Regions from separate parts of the Neobacillus sp. B24 genome, predicted to be linked through region 1. Evidence: riboswitches for the same ligand, from Rfam matches in the RefSeq annotation. Region 1 holds a riboswitch; the other holds the start of a gene.
What was found. Region 1 has a riboswitch for glycine ahead of gcvT (glycine cleavage system aminomethyltransferase GcvT). Riboswitches for the same ligand answer to the same signal wherever they lie in the genome.

Region 1 (8,043 bases):
TTTGGCATTCTGCCCTATATTCTTTATTCAGAAGTCAAAAGAATACGGAGAAAAGATGGCGCATAAAAAAGACCCCCAAAATCAAAAATACGATGATTTTGGGGGTTTTTTTAAATCGCTCTTTCAGTTAAATAAAATAATCCGCCATTAATAAATGAAATGTTAATTTTGGGCTCATATTGCTCCTTTAACGCCTGTTTCTCTGTTTCATAGCTTTCTTGCGTTTCCTCATCGACATTCTCATAAAAGTGGTTTAACAGCTTTAAATCCTTCTCCCAGCGCATCCTGGCCTCGTCGGCCCAAGCATGGTCATCCTGCTCGATAGTTGTTCTTAAATAATTTTCAATCCTGAGCATCCCGCTTTTTGGTTTGACTAAAGGTGAAAGGGTAAAGGAATAATCAGGGATTTTTGGTGTCAAAGGGATCTTCATTAACACATCATGAAAATTCTCGACCATTTGACCATTAATTAATTGCAGGCCAATCGATTTAAAAATATCACGTTTTCGATCGCACTGGTACGATATTTTTACGTTCATGCAAAGCCAGGGTAAAAGCGGTGTCTGGCGGTTGGCATGTGCATGGTTTTCATAAAGCCGGATGTACCGCGATAAATTCTTGGTTGATTCAAAGATTTGATGAAGCCTCGGTGAACCGAAATGGATTGTTTCGCCCCTTAATTTTTCAGGGGCAGCATCTTTATTCGTAATCAGGGTCAGCTGCATCGGGTTGGGAATGCCCCCAGTCTTTTCTAAGTAGTGCCAGTAAAACGGCCGGTTCATTAATTCTTTGTCCATCTCAATTGTTAACTGGACGGTCAAGTAGGCGGGATGATTATCAATTATCGGACATTCATTAGCCTGAAAGTAGTTAACCAGAAAGTTACGAATTTCCTGCTGCTGCATGGGCTTCCCCTTTCTTCATCGACTCAGCAAATTCAATCATTGATGATAAATTCTCCATTTTGATTCGCATTTCACCTTCCGAACTGGAACCGCTGAAAATATCGATTAAGTGATCCTCGATATTTCCAAAATCAAGCTTCGTTAGGATATCATCAAGTTCGCCGATGACCTTCTCAAATAGTTCAATTTTTTCATATAAGAGCTTAAGTATATGCTCTTCGACGGTATTCTTAATGGCAAAATTGTAAATCATTACATCTTTTTCCTGGCCAAGCCGGTGAATCCGCCCGATTCGCTGCTCAAGCCGCATCGGATTCCATGGCAAATCAAAGTTGATTATGTGGTTGCAAAATTGAAGGTTAATTCCTTCACCACCTGCTTCTGTTGCAATCAGCACCTGGGCATGCTTTTGGAATAATTCACGCATCCAGTCCTTTTTTCCCCGCTTAAACCCGCCACGGAATGGAACGGATGAAATGCCGTGCTGCTTCAAGTACCATTGCAGGTACAATTGCGTTGCCCGATATTCTGTGAAAATTATCACCTTATCGTCTATCTTCTGGATTAATTCCAGGGCTTTTTCGGCCTTGGAATTTTTTTCGACAGCCTCCACCTTTTTAATTAAGTATTCAATTTGCTGCTGATAGGCTTGAGTTGGATTCTCATGTTTTTGGAGCATATTTTTCAATGTATAGAAAACTGCCTCTCTGCTTGAACAGGCTTCCCGCTGCAATGTCATGACGGAGAAACTGCTGGTTTGCAGCCAGTCTCCCTCATTTTTCAATTCAGTAACACAGTCATATAAATCTCGCTCAGATGGCGTAAATTCAATTGGAATGGTTTCAACATGGCGTTTTGTCCATTCAATCCCGGTATCTGCCCGGCGGTTACGAATCATCACCTTGTTCACTAGTTCTTTCAAATGTTCATCATCATTTAACGAGCGGGAATCACGTTTATATTTTTCGTAAAACGACGTTTCACTTCCCAGATGTCCAGGCTTTAGCAAGGAAACAAGATTGAAAATCTCTTCTATTCGGTTTTGAATGGGGGTTGCGGTAAGCAGCAAACAAAATTTCTTCTTTAAGTTTTGGACAAATTCATAGTTTTTCGTTTTATTATTTTTCAATTTATGTGCTTCATCGATAATAATTAGATCGTAGTTCTGCTGATAAATAATGTCACGGTGCGGGTTCCGTTTCGCTGTATCGATGGATGATACGACAACGTCACATTGCTCCCACACATAACTTTTTCTTTGGGTGATGGCCGGAATAAAAAACTTGCTATTCAACTCCTGGGCCCATTGAGTGACGAGTGAAGCAGGTACGAGAATCAGGACTTTCTTAACCAAGCCTCGAATCATATACTCTTTTAGAATTAACCCTGCTTCAATGGTCTTGCCAAGTCCAACTTCATCGGCCAATATCGCTTTCCCATTCATGTTTTCAATGACTTGCTTGGCGGTTTCAAGCTGATGAGGGAGCGGTGTCAGGTTAGGCAGGTGTTTCGGTGCCTGGAGACCCTCAAATTCAGGAATGATTAAGTGTTGTTCAATATCTACTGCCAGTTTAAAAAGCTCCCAATTCCCCCATGGGCCATCATGGTCAATCTTATGTAAAAAATCATCCTGCCAGGAAGAATCAAATTCTATTTCAACATTCATGTTAGTTCAACTCCTTATCATTGTGGCTTATTATGAAGACGCTTTCTTTTGCGAAATTGTTATTGCTCAATTTATTGGTTTAATGGTAGGATGATAATAGCTTTGAAAGTTTTAAATATTTTAATAAGGTAATCTATTTTTTAAGTATAATTAGTATGACCAAAATGGAAAACTTTATAAATGCGAATGAAAACAAGGGGAGAGACTACCTAGTAGCGCCGAAGGAGCAAGCAGAAGATGTGAATCTCTCAGGCAAAAGAACTCTTGTTGGACGCAGCTCTGGAGAGCGCCGGTGGAGACCGGCCACCAAAGGGGACAGCCATTTTAGGTAAACTTTCAGGTGCAAGGACAGAGACCTTCTTTTATTGTAGAGGGGGTTTTCTGTCCTTTTTTGTGTCATAACACAAACTGATTTATGAGTTTTATCTTTTTATGTGTGGATAATGAACATCTAAAAGAAGAAGGGAGAACTAAAATGTCGGAATTAAAACGCACTCCACTGTTTGATGTTTATAAGGAATACGGGGGAAAAACAATTGATTTTGGCGGCTGGGAGCTTCCAGTACAATTTTCCAGCATCAAGGAAGAACATGAAGCAGTCCGCACAAAGGCCGGTTTGTTTGACGTGTCCCATATGGGTGAAGTCGAGGTTAAGGGTACTGACAGCCTAAAATATTTGCAAAAAATGATGACAAATGACATTTCAAAGATTAAAAATGGCGCTGCCCAATATACAGCCATGTGCTATGAAAATGGCGGCACTGTCGATGATTTATTGGTTTATAAAATTGAGGACAATCATTACCTCCTTGTTGTCAATGCCTCTAATATTGAAAAAGATTATAACTGGCTTGAGACACATCTTGAGGGAGATGTAACCATCGAAAATCTTTCAGAAAAAACGGCGCAAATCGCTCTTCAAGGACCAATCGCCGAGAAAGTTTTACAAAAGCTTACAGAAACTGATTTAAGTCAAATTGGCTTTTTCAAATTTCAGCAAGAAGTCACTTTAGGTGGTAAAAGAGCCCTTGTTTCAAGAACTGGTTATACCGGTGAGGACGGCTTTGAAGTGTATTGCAATGCAGCTGATGTTGTAGAACTATGGAAAGCCATTCTAGAAACCGGCAAAGAAGAGGGCGTTATTCCATGCGGCTTGGGTGCTCGTGACACGCTTCGTTTTGAAGCCAATTTAGCGCTTTACGGCCAAGAGCTATCACCGGAAATTTCCCCGCTTGAAGCAGGAATAGGATTTGCCGTGAAATTGAATAAAGAAGCGGATTTTATTGGAAAAGAAGCATTAGTTAAGCAAAAAGAAGCTGGTCTTTCCCGCAAAGTTGCTGGGATTGAAATGATTGACCGAGGTATTCCGCGCCATGGTTACCCAGTATACAAGGGTGAAAATCTAATTGGTGAAGTGACTACAGGCACTCAATCACCTACCTTGAAGAAAAATATCGGGCTTGCTCTGATATCTTCAGAGTTTACTGCGCTTGATTCTGAGGTTGAAGTGGAAATTCGCGGCAAGCGTTTGAAGGCTAAAGTCGTTCCAACACCTTTTTATAAAAGAGAAAAGAAATAGTCGAAGGGAGTAAGGTACATGAAACATCGCTATTTACCAATGACTGAACAAGATAAGAACGCCATGCTTGAGACAATAGGTGTTTCCTCCGTTGATGAGCTCTTCAGCGATATTCCTGAAAAAGTTCGTTTTAAGGGTGAATACAACATTAAACCTGCCAAATCGGAAACAGCCCTAATGAAGGAACTGTTTCAAATGGCTGGAAAAAATGCCGATTTAAAAACCAATGTTTCCTTCCTCGGTGCCGGAGTTTATGACCACTACATGCCGGTAATTGTGGATCATGTTATTTCTAGATCGGAGTTCTATACGGCCTATACGCCTTACCAGCCGGAAATTTCACAGGGAGAACTGCAAGCCATTTTTGAATTCCAAACGATGATTTGTGAATTAACGGGAATGGATGTTGCCAACTCTTCGATGTATGATGGCGGCACAGCACTTGCCGAGGCAGCGATGCTCAGTGCCGGCCATACGAAACGGAAGAAAATTCTTGTATCTAGTGCTGTCCACCCGGAATCCCGAGAAGTGCTAAAAACCTATGCGAAGGGTCAGTATCTTGAAGTAGTGGAAGTACCTGTGAACAATGGCGTTACGGATGCTGCTGCGCTTAAAGGGTTGGTAAATGACGATGTAGCGGCAGTGATCGTTCAATATCCAAACTTCTTTGGCAGAATCGAGCCATTACAGGAATTGGAAGAAATTATTCATCAGAATAAATCCATGTTTGTTGTGTCGAGCAACCCTCTGTCACTTGGGATTTTGACACCGCCTGGTAAATTTGGAGCTGATATAGTTGTTGGCGATGCCCAACCATTTGGAATCCCGTCGGCATTTGGCGGTCCGCACTGCGGCTATTTTGCAGTAACCACTAAATTAATGCGCAAAGTACCAGGACGTTTAGTTGGCCAGACGATTGATGAACAGGGACGCCGTGGTTTCGTGTTAACGCTGCAGGCCCGCGAGCAGCATATCCGTCGTGATAAAGCGACTTCTAACATTTGTTCGAACCAGGCGTTGAATGCTCTTGCTGCATCTGTAGCCATGACTGCCCTAGGTAAAAAGGGTGTTCGGGAAATGGCTGCCGCTAATCTGCAAAAAGCACATTATACAAAAACAGCCCTGAAAGAAGCTGGCTTTGAAGTGGTGTATGATGGCCATACCTTTAACGAGTTTGTTGTGAAGTTAAGTAAACCGGTTAAAGAAATCAATCAACAGCTGCTGCAAAAAGGTATCATTGGCGGTTATGATTTGGGCCGTGACTACCCTGAGCTTGCAAATCATATGCTATTAGCCGTTACCGAGCAAAGAACAAAGGAAGAAATCGATACTTTAGTGAATGAATTGGGGGATCTGCATGCATAATCAAGACCAGAAACTGATTTTCGAAGTTAGTACACCAGGTCGCGTCGGTTTCAGCCTCCCGGAAATGGATGTGCCGGAGCTAGATGTAAACGGACTTCTTCCTGAAGGGTATTTACGTGAAGAAGAGCCACAGCTCCCTGAGGTTTCCGAGTTGGATATCATGCGTCATTACACAGCTCTCTCAAGAAGAAATCATGGAGTAGATTCCGGGTTTTATCCTTTAGGCTCTTGTACGATGAAATACAACCCAAAAATAAATGAAAATGTTGCACGCTATAACGGATTTGCCCACATCCACCCGCTTCAGGATGAAAGCTCCGTTCAAGGTGCGCTTGAACTTTTATACGACTTGCAACAGCATTTGAAGGAAATCACTGGAATGGATGAGGTTACTCTTCAACCGGCAGCAGGCGCCCACGGCGAATGGACCGGACTAATGATGATTCGTGCTTACCATGAAGCAAACGGTGATCTAAAACGGACAAAGGTTATCATTCCTGACTCCGCTCACGGAACAAACCCAGCATCAGCAACAGTCGCCGGTCTTGAAACCATTACTGTTAAATCAAACGAAAATGGGCTTGTGGACTTAGAGGACTTAAAAAGAGTTGTGGGCGGCGATACGGCTGCTTTAATGCTGACCAATCCAAATACCCTGGGACTGTTTGAAGAGCATATTGTAGAGATTGCCGAGATTGTTCATGAAGCCGGCGGCAAGGTTTATTATGACGGTGCTAACCTAAACGCAGTTCTATCCAAAGCAAGACCTGGAGATATGGGCTTTGACGTCGTCCACTTGAATTTGCATAAAACGTTTACCGGACCACATGGCGGCGGCGGACCTGGTTCAGGTCCTGTAGGTGTTAAGGAAGACCTGATTCCGTTCCTGCCAAAACCGGTCATTGCCAAGCGTGGTGACGAATATGTACTTGATTATGATCGCCCGCAATCCATCGGTCGTGTTAAGCCATATTACGGAAACTTTGGCATTAACGTCCGCGCTTATACGTATATCCGTTCAATGGGGCCGGACGGCTTAAAAGCTGTTACCGAATATGCAGTATTAAATGCAAACTATATGATGAGAAGACTGGCTGAATATTACGATCTGCCATTTGACCGTCATTGTAAGCATGAGTTTGTTTTAAGCGGAAGACGTCAGAAGAAGTTAGGCGTGCGTACACTTGATATTGCCAAGCGCCTGCTCGATTTCGGCTACCATCCGCCAACCATCTACTTCCCATTAAACGTGGAAGAGTGTATCATGATTGAGCCTACCGAAACAGAATCGAAAGAGACTCTAGATGGGTTTATCGATATCATGATTCAAATTGCCAAAGAAGCAGAGGAAAACCCAGAAATCGTTCAGGAAGCACCGCACACTACTGTTGTCGGCCGTCTGGATGAAACCACCGCTGCCCGGAAACCAGTGTTACGGTATCAAAAAGCTTAATAATATAAACAGGCTCCGGATTCGATTCCGGAGCCTTTATTTATTAATAATTCAGCGGATTTATTTGGTAAAATTTACACAGACGTGATATTGAGCCTCCTTCCATGACTGGTTTGAGGAGAAAATCCAGTCAAATGCGTTATGAAACCATCTTTCATGACGGGGCTGAGGAGAAAATCCAGTAAAACGCGTCAAGAGACTGCCTTCCATGACTGGTTTGAGGAGAAAATCCAGTCAAATGCGTTATGAAACCATCTTTCATGACGGGGCTGAGGAGAAAATCCAGTCAAATGCGTTATGAAACCATCTTTCATGACGAGTCTGGGGAGAAAATCCAGTCAAATGCGTTATGAAACCATCTTTCATAACTAGTTTGAGGGAAATAACATTTCTCGACAATCTGAACAGGCTCCGGAAAATTCCGGAGCCTGTTATTTAAACATTATTTTTTTATTTTTACCTTACCGGTCCACTTTTTGAATCCGCCTTGCAGCTGGGTAAGATCTTTATAGCCTTTTTTGTATAAAAACTGAGCCGCGCGTGCGCTGCGCATTCCGCTTTGGCAATACAAATAAACTGGCAGGTCAGGCCGAATCTCCTTCATCCGCATTCTAATTTGTGACATTGGGATGTTGCGGGCACCTAAAATATGGCCTGCCTCAAACTCGTTTGGTTCACGAACATCTATAAGCTGTGCCTTGCGGTAGCCGGCACGGAACTCCTCTTCTGTTACAGTTTTTACAATTTTCTTTTGATAGAGGTAGGTACCAAGGGAGTAGATGAGTACCGCTCCAATAATGATTAACAATACATAAAGTGAATCCAACTTATTTTCTCCTTTCAAGCTTCGCTGCACTAGTATTTATTATATAAGTCATTTACCTAAAGATAAAGATGAATAAAAAAAAATCTTCCTAAAAAATTATCCCAAAATCATCTTATTTTGAAATCGTCTATTATTTTGATAGACTAGACAACGTATAAATTTTGATGAACGAGGTTTTTGGGATGGAAAAAGAAACATGGCGTTTTATTGACTCAGGCAATTGCTCGCCGGCATTTAATATGGCACTCG
Region 2 (8,043 bases), 2.1 Mb from region 1:
TACCTATCAGCAATAATTGCTGTTTCAATGATACCATTTTCACCTATAATAACAATCCAGGCGTTCCCATCAGCAAAAACGAAGTAATTTTGGTTAAAGCTTTCTTTGAAATAAATATAAATATCATTTTCTTTATCAGTAAGTAAATTCATAATTAACGTTATATAATCCTGCATCTCCCAATCATAGGGAACGTGTTGGCGGTTCTTCCGTTTTGATAAATGATATTTGTCCTTTCCTGTTTTCCATGTTAGCCCATTTTGTTCTAAAGATATGAGAATGGCTTTAATTTGATTCTTTAGTGTAACGTCCAAATTATTACACCTGCCGTTGTGACTATTTATTTAAGATGTAGAACTTCTTTAAATTATGAAATTAAATATAGTTATTTCTTAAAAAAATGAACCCCATCGTTGGTGCCTAGACCTTCCTGTTTAACTGAAACGGCGTAATCCAGTTTTCTTCCTTTAGGCGGGTGGATTCCAATTGTAATGTACCAATTCCACGTCTGCTCTCCGCTTTTTTTGCCAATGACTCCACTTAACGTAAAACCAGGCGCAAGCAGCTCACTAGGCAGATTTTTAACGTAATACGTACAATTTGTTTTCAGTTCGTTCAGTACTACGGTTGTCCCAATGATGGTGGTGACTTTAAAGTGGCTTTCTATATCTTCTATACATTGGCTGAATTCTTGATTGATTCTCTCCACATCTTGTTGGAAATTCCAGTCAGCGTGGTGAATCCGGGGGAAGTGGCCTAATACTAGGCGATACAGGACTTTTTCGCAGATTTTAAGATTAGCAATTGCTTCAGAAGTATATTGCTCGACGGTCGAAAACCAAGAGGTACCAACCCGCTTATCAAGCCAGCGAACAAATTTTTTCAATTGATACAGGAAGTTTTCTACGGATTTTTGGTCTGGTGAAAATTTGATGTGATCGGGATAGAAGGAATAAATGAAGTCTTCCCAAAATGAAGGCTGGCACTGTTTCCACGAAGGGGGACAATCATCTTCCAAATAACTAGCCATATACATGGACATGACACGGAGGAATTCATTGCGGTTTTTGTCAGAAGGTTTTTCACGCTTATAGGCAATAAAATCTTTGCCGTAGTATTCGAAGAGTCCGCGGTATCGCATTTGAAACTCGGAGCTAGTGGCTAGATCCATCAGCATTTTTTGCCGTTCCTCAGGATTCGCAAAGTGATGGACGCGCATACTAACTTCCGGCCCGTTTTTACTACGGATATCCTTTATTTTCATTTTGTTTGACATAAAACGAAATCAACTCACTTTCAATATTTTTGGAAAAAATAAGAGAGGTCTGAATGGGGATTCTTAGAAGTCTTATTAATAGCATAGCGCATATTAATGTCGGAATATGGTGATAATTTGTATATTTTGTGAATCTTTGAAAGGATTATTAGAAAAAGTTAAGCCGGGTACGAAAAAAGGTGCTAGTCACGTCCCGCAACTTGTCGATACGTACTCAACATTATTTCGGGCGGTGACAGACACTTTTTTTGTATACATTATTGAGGGCAGATACGTACCTTTGGGTGCCTGCCACTGCCCAAAGGAGGGCAGCCATCTTAGTAGAATTTTCCTGCCTTTGAAATACTAATAGAGCAAGCAATATATTTCTCTGAATAAGAGTTTAATTGGATTTTTATTTATGTGGTTGACAAAGTAATTCACTACTACTAAAATTAAAAAATATTTAGCAATAGTTAATAGAATTTAATCATAAGCAGGCTATGATTGCTATGGATCACACTATAGCAGGAGCAGCTTCTGGAGAGATCGCAAGTATTTTGCGGCGCCGAAGGGTTCACAATCTCAGGCAAAAGGACAGAAGAGTACTGAATATTTATTTTTTGTGCTCATTATATTTAGCATGACAAATATTATTTGTTATTCTTTTGGAAAAGAGATTGGATATCCTCCAATCTCTTTTTTTATTGGTTTAACTAAAATATTTAATAAGGGGGAGTCAGGATTGGCACAACAAGAATTAAAGAGGGATTTATCAAATCGTCATGTTCAACTAATCGCAATTGGCGGCACCATTGGTACGGGATTATTCTTAGGATCCGGTAAAGCCATACAATTGGCAGGTCCATCCATTATCCTTGCTTATTTAATCGTAGGAATCGCTGTTTTCTTTGTTATGAGGGCGCTTGGAGAACTTCTGTTGTCTAAAGCGGGTTATCAATCCATTACAGACATTGCTGAAGACTATCTTGGACCTCGGTTAGCGTTTGTAACCGGATGGACCTATTGGTTTTGTTGGATTATGACTGCTATGGGTGATGTGATTGCAGTAGGGATTTATGTCCAATATTGGTTTCATATTCCACAATGGATACCAGCGCTCATCTGTTTGATGATTTTACTGGGACTCAATCTACTAACTGTAAAACTTTTTGGAGAATTGGAATTTTGGTTTGCTTTAATAAAGGTCATCACGATTCTCGCATTAATTGTCATTGGGATTATATTACTGGTGATGGGATTCAAGACAGCTCAAGGTATGGTTACGCTTAAAAATATTTGGGAACATGGGGGGCTTTTTCCAAACGGAATCTCAGGGTTCTTACTGTCGTTCCAAATGGTTGTATTTGCATTTGTCGGTGTGGAATTAGTAGGTGTATCGGCAGCGGAAACATCCAATCCAGAAAAAAATATTCCATCGGCTATAAATAAAATTCCTTTAAGGATTCTATTTTTCTACGTCGGCGCGCTTATTGTCCTTTTAACTATTAACCCATGGACGGAATTGAATGCAGCAGAAAGTCCCTTTGTTAAAACGTTTAGTTTAGTCGGAATACCGATTGCAGCAGGAATCATTAATTTTGTCGTATTAACTTCAGCAGCTTCTGCTTGTAATAGTGGAATGTTTTCAACAAGCCGTATCCTATATAGTTTAAGCAATCATAAGCAAGGACCTTCTAATTTTGCAAAACTAAATAAAAATCATGTCCCAGGTAACGCATTATGGATCTCCACGCTTGTTCTATCGGTGGGAGCCCTTTTGACCAAACTTGTTCCGGAACAAGCTTTTGGAATCGTGACGACTGTTAGTGCTATTTGTTTTATTTGGGTTTGGGGTGTCATTCTGGTTTGTCATTTAAAATATAAGAAAACACGTTCAGAATTACAGGCAAAATCAAAATTTAAAGCCCCATTAACACCATTTATTAATTACGTTGTCCTAATCTTGTTTGCCATCATTCTTATTATAATGCTGTTTGCTGAAGCTACACGGTCTGCCCTTTTGTTAACACCTTTATGGTTTATTCTATTATTTACTTCGTATTCATATTGGAACAAAGAAGAAAAAAATATTAAATTATCAGCATAGAATCACCCATAAATTATATCTGAGCCCTTATATGGAAATGCCTACAGGGAGTGGAACCGTACCTTAAGATTGTTGTATAGCTTTGGCTTTGTTAAGATTTACCTGGCAATGCTACCCGAGTCAGAGTAAAAGCAGCAGGCAGCCTAGCGCAATAAATAAAGTTTAATGGCAACCTATAAAGTGCCTGGTCCTATCCGCAAATTGTCGAATCTCTCGACAATTTGCGGGTGGTGCCAGGTACTTTTTTGAGAAATTAGGCTTATAAATTTGATTGTCCACAAAAGCATCCGTTTAGCTGAAGAAGGTTATTCTTGTCCCCATTAGTGAAATTTTTAACAATCTCCACACCGTATTTCAACACTCAGAGTTACAGACCCAAAGAGTTCCGTTTTGAGGTGCATTATTCACCATTTACAAAAGAATTGACACTTAAATTGCGTTATGTTGGACATTATTATAATTAATACTCTATTTTGTTCTAATGCGAAAGGAGATAAAGTTTTGAGTAAGACAAGCAATACTGAAATCATTTTGGAAAGAGTATCTGATGGGTTTTATTCGTTAGATAAAGACTTAAAATTTGAATACATAAATAATGTTACTGAAAGGCTTTTACAAATTAAACGTGAAAAAGTGATTGGACAATATATATATAAAGTATTGCAACACAGTGAAATACAGAAATTTGTAACCCGATATAAAAGGGCGCTATCAGAACAAGAATCTATAGAATTTGAAGAGTATTTTAACAATAGATGGTATGAGATAAGGGCTTTCCCTTCTGCTGAAGGTTTATCCGTATTTTTTAGAGATATTACGAAACAAAAGCAAGAGTATGAAAAAATGAATTATCTAGCTAATTATGATGTTTTAACAGATTTACCCAACCGATATTTTTTTAATAATTACTTAAATGATAAGTTACAATCTCCTGAAGTGTCTATTGCAGTATTATTTTTATCTATGAACAAAATAGAAAAAGTAAATGATACATTTGGTCATGAAACAGGTGACTTATTAATAAAACAAGCAGCAGAACGTCTAAAAATGATTGTAGAACCAATAGGGTTTATTGCTCGTTATTCTGGAAACGAGTTTCTTGTCGCTATGGAATACCGTGATGAGAAGGAGATATCTTGTATTATTGATCAAGTAATGGAATCGGTTTTTAATCCATTTTTTATTAATGGCTTTGAACTAAAAACTTCACTAAGTATCGGCATAAGTCAGTCTCCAAAGGATGGAGATAGCGTAGAATTATTAATGAAAAATGCAGCATTCGCAATGAATAGATCTAAAAAATTCAGAGGAAATAACTTTAAATTCTACTCCTGTAATCAAGATGAAGGAAGTATTGACCCATTAGAGTTGGAGATGGAGCTTAAAAAAGCTATAGACCAAGAACAATTATTTCTCCATTATCAACCTAGAATAAATTTAAATACAGGGAAAATAGTGGGGGTAGAAGCTTTAATTCGTTGGGAACATCCAGAGTGGGGATTGGTTCCACCACGGACATTTATTCCAATAGCTGAAGAAACGGGATTAATATTACCTATTGGTGAATGGGCTTTGAATGCTGCTTGTAAACAAAACAAAATATGGCAAGAACGAGGATTTAAAACAGTTGTTTCTGTCAATTTGTCAGCGATTCAATTTAATCAGCCTAATCTAGTTGATACAATTGAAACTGTTCTTCAAAAAACAGGACTTGAACCACATTTTTTAGAAGTTGAAATTACTGAAAGCATGACGTGTGATATTGAGAGTACAATACTAATGCTACAGCATCTAAAAAAGATTGGTGTTCGCATAAGTATTGATGATTTCGGAACTGGGTATAGTTCTCTAAGCTATTTAAAATATTTCCCTGTAGACATCTTAAAGATTGACCAATCATTTGTTAGAAAACTTCATAACAATCCTAATGATGAAACAATTGTTAAAGCTATCATTTCAATGGCTCATAATTTAAATTTAAAAGTAGTTGCAGAAGGAATAGAAACAAATGAGCAACTTGTTTTTCTGCAGTACCATTTATGCGACGAAGGGCAAGGATTTTTCTTAAGTAAGCCGCTACTAGCCAATGATTTAGAAGAAAAACGTTCTAGGATTGAACAAATTGTTGAAGACAATGGGATCCCTGTGGATCTAAACGAAAAATTGCGGATGAAAGAATATTTTGAAAAAACTAAAAGAGAGTTACAAGATACTGTTCGATTACAACAAGGTATGATTTTTAAGTTTAAAAAAATTAATGATCGATTTATTCATACACTCTGCGATGGGGAATTACTCTACAGATTTGGATTGATCCCTTCTCAAGTTATTGGGAAAAGCTTAGAGGAATTTCTGCCTCATGAAAATGCTATCGAAAAAACTTCCTTCTACAATAGGTCATGGGAAGGAGAAGAATTTGTTACTTACGAAGACGAGTTAAATGGAATTTGGTATTTAGCCACTTTACGCCCATTAAAACAGGGAGGAGAAGTAGTTGAAGTTATTGGATCCTGTATTGATATAACAGCACGAAAAAAAGCAGAGGAGGCTTCAAAAGAGAGTGAGTTTAAATATCGCCTTATTGCTGATAATATGACCGACATAATCATGTTATTGGACATCAATGGGAAAATATTATATTCATCACCATCCTTAGCAAATATAATCGGTTACCCGTTAAGATCATTTGTAGGGCAAAGTTCATTTGAATTAATACACCCCAAAGACAAACAAAGTGTAATAATGGGGTTTCAACAAGTCATAGACACTATAACACCAGCTAGGATGGAAGCTCATTTTTTGACAGGCAGTGGAAATTCCGTATTATTTGAAGGGGTTGGTACTCCGGTACTTGGAAAAAATGGAGAACCAGAATACTTTATTGTGGTTGGAAGAGATATTACCGAAAAAAGAATAACAGAAGAACAGCTCTCAAAAGCTGAAAAACTATTTATTGTTGGTCAACTTGCAGCAGGAGTAGCACATGAAGTTAGAAACCCTCTAACGTCAATAAAAGGGTTTATCAAGCTTCTTGAGCAAGGAAGTAACAACAAAGAATATTTTGAAATCATGTTTAAAGAATTTGATCAAATTGAGGGAATTCTAAATGAATATTTAACTCTTGCAAAACCACAGGAGATTCAGTTGAAAAAGGTTAATATTCAAACTATTTTTAATGACGTTACAATATTACTTAAGTCCGAAGCAAATTTGCGAAACGTAGAGATTTCTCAAGAATTTCAACCAAATCTTCCACAAGTTTTGTGCGATGTAAACCAAATTAAACAAGTTTTCATTAATATTATAAAAAATAGCATTGAAGCAATTCCTAATGGAGGATTTGTGAAAATTGAGGGTTCTGTAGAAGATGGGTATCTCCTAATGAAAATTATTGATAATGGAATCGGTATAAGTAAAGAACGTATTAAACGATTAGGTGAACCGTACTACAGCAATAAAGAATTTTTATAAAAATTTTTGTATTTTACGACTCGTTATTTTGTTTGTTTATAAACAACATTCACCTGCTTTACGTTTAATCTAGCTCCTTGGCCAAATAATCGACTAGAATCTAAGCTTACTTCATCCACAAAGGAAAGAGGCGTCTGGCCAGTTATTGGGTGATAGTAGAAATTGTCTTCCGTTGAAAGCTTAACCAATCCCGATTATTAAGGAGTTTAATAAGGTTTATCCCGACAGAAAAATAACCGATATTAAAAAGGTTGATTTTGATTATTGGCAAATTCGGGACTATGAGATTTCTAAATAAAGATTAGTAAATAAGCTGAAAAAGACTCGATAAAACGAGTCCTTTTCAGCTTAGGAAATAATAAAAGCTATTTTTGACTAACGACAACATCAACATCGCTTTTCTTCACAAACCCAATGCGATGATTGAAAGAGATTTGGTAGTATTCTTCCGTACCCTTCACGACCTTGTTAGTGGCTGGATCATTGAAAATTTTGGCGTAATAGTAATCGGATTGGATTGGTCCGGTCGCTACATACATTTGTCCTTTTGGCAATTGATATAAGACCTCTGCTGCTCCTCGTGCCGAGACTGCAATTCCCGTGCCGTCATAAGCGGAATTTTCCGGATAGGCTGCCCCGTAAACTGGAATAGAAGTAAGACCCTCTTTCGGTTTAATGACAATTCCATTTCCCGGAACGGTGTTTTTGTTGTTAGGATTGTAAAACCAAGCCTTTTGCCCGGCGAAGTAGATGGCAGTCCAATCCCCTTGTTGATCGGCTTTAACATAGCTTTGCCCCATTGTGGCTTTGGCTCCCCAGTCATTGAGCCGCGTTGTTCCTGGAGCGGTCTTATTTAGAATCGGGTCGCTGATAAGAGGGGAGTTAAAATCTGGCTCCTTATATAACTGTAAGAAGCTGGATGATAGGGAATCAAGATCATTTCCGCTATACGTATAACTTGTTTTATTCGTGTTAAAGTTCGGACGGATCGTTACAATCGAGCTGTTTTTGTCCCCATTGCTTGGATTCAAAGATTCTCCAAGCAGGTTAAAGAAGTGGGACCAATCCCAGTATGCGCCTGGATCCCAGTGCATGGCAGCATGCTTGGAAACGGTCAGACCCGGGATTTCATCGTGGCCAATAATATGCTGTCTGTCTAATGGAATGTTATACGTTTCAGATAAATATTTTACAAGTTTGGCAGTTG

Region 2: another riboswitch for glycine. It lies ahead of ACZ43M_RS03640 (amino acid permease); the one in region 1 lies ahead of gcvT (glycine cleavage system aminomethyltransferase GcvT).

The regions. Positions count from the first base shown of each region.
Region 1 covers NZ_AP035777.1:4,019,516-4,027,558, reverse strand. Annotated here, with positions in the region: gene ACZ43M_RS19995 (YqzE family protein) at 1-66, shown strand, start outside; gene ACZ43M_RS19990 (YqhG family protein) at 111-905, opposite strand; gene ACZ43M_RS19985 (DEAD/DEAH box helicase) at 883-2,571, opposite strand; glycine riboswitch at 2,758-2,845, shown strand; glycine riboswitch at 2,849-2,925, shown strand; gene gcvT (glycine cleavage system aminomethyltransferase GcvT) at 3,047-4,150, shown strand; gene gcvPA (aminomethyl-transferring glycine dehydrogenase subunit GcvPA) at 4,169-5,515, shown strand; gene gcvPB (aminomethyl-transferring glycine dehydrogenase subunit GcvPB) at 5,508-6,968, shown strand; gene ACZ43M_RS19965 (rhodanese-like domain-containing protein) at 7,411-7,794, opposite strand; gene ACZ43M_RS19960 (lipoate--protein ligase family protein) at 7,977-8,043, shown strand, end outside.
Region 2 covers NZ_AP035777.1:757,284-765,326, forward strand. Annotated here, with positions in the region: gene ACZ43M_RS03630 (hypothetical protein) at 1-314, opposite strand, end outside; gene ACZ43M_RS03635 (hypothetical protein) at 386-1,276, opposite strand; glycine riboswitch at 1,786-1,866, shown strand; gene ACZ43M_RS03640 (amino acid permease) at 2,001-3,365, shown strand; gene ACZ43M_RS03645 (EAL domain-containing protein) at 3,867-6,836, shown strand; gene ACZ43M_RS03650 (N-acetylmuramoyl-L-alanine amidase) at 7,202-8,043, opposite strand, start outside.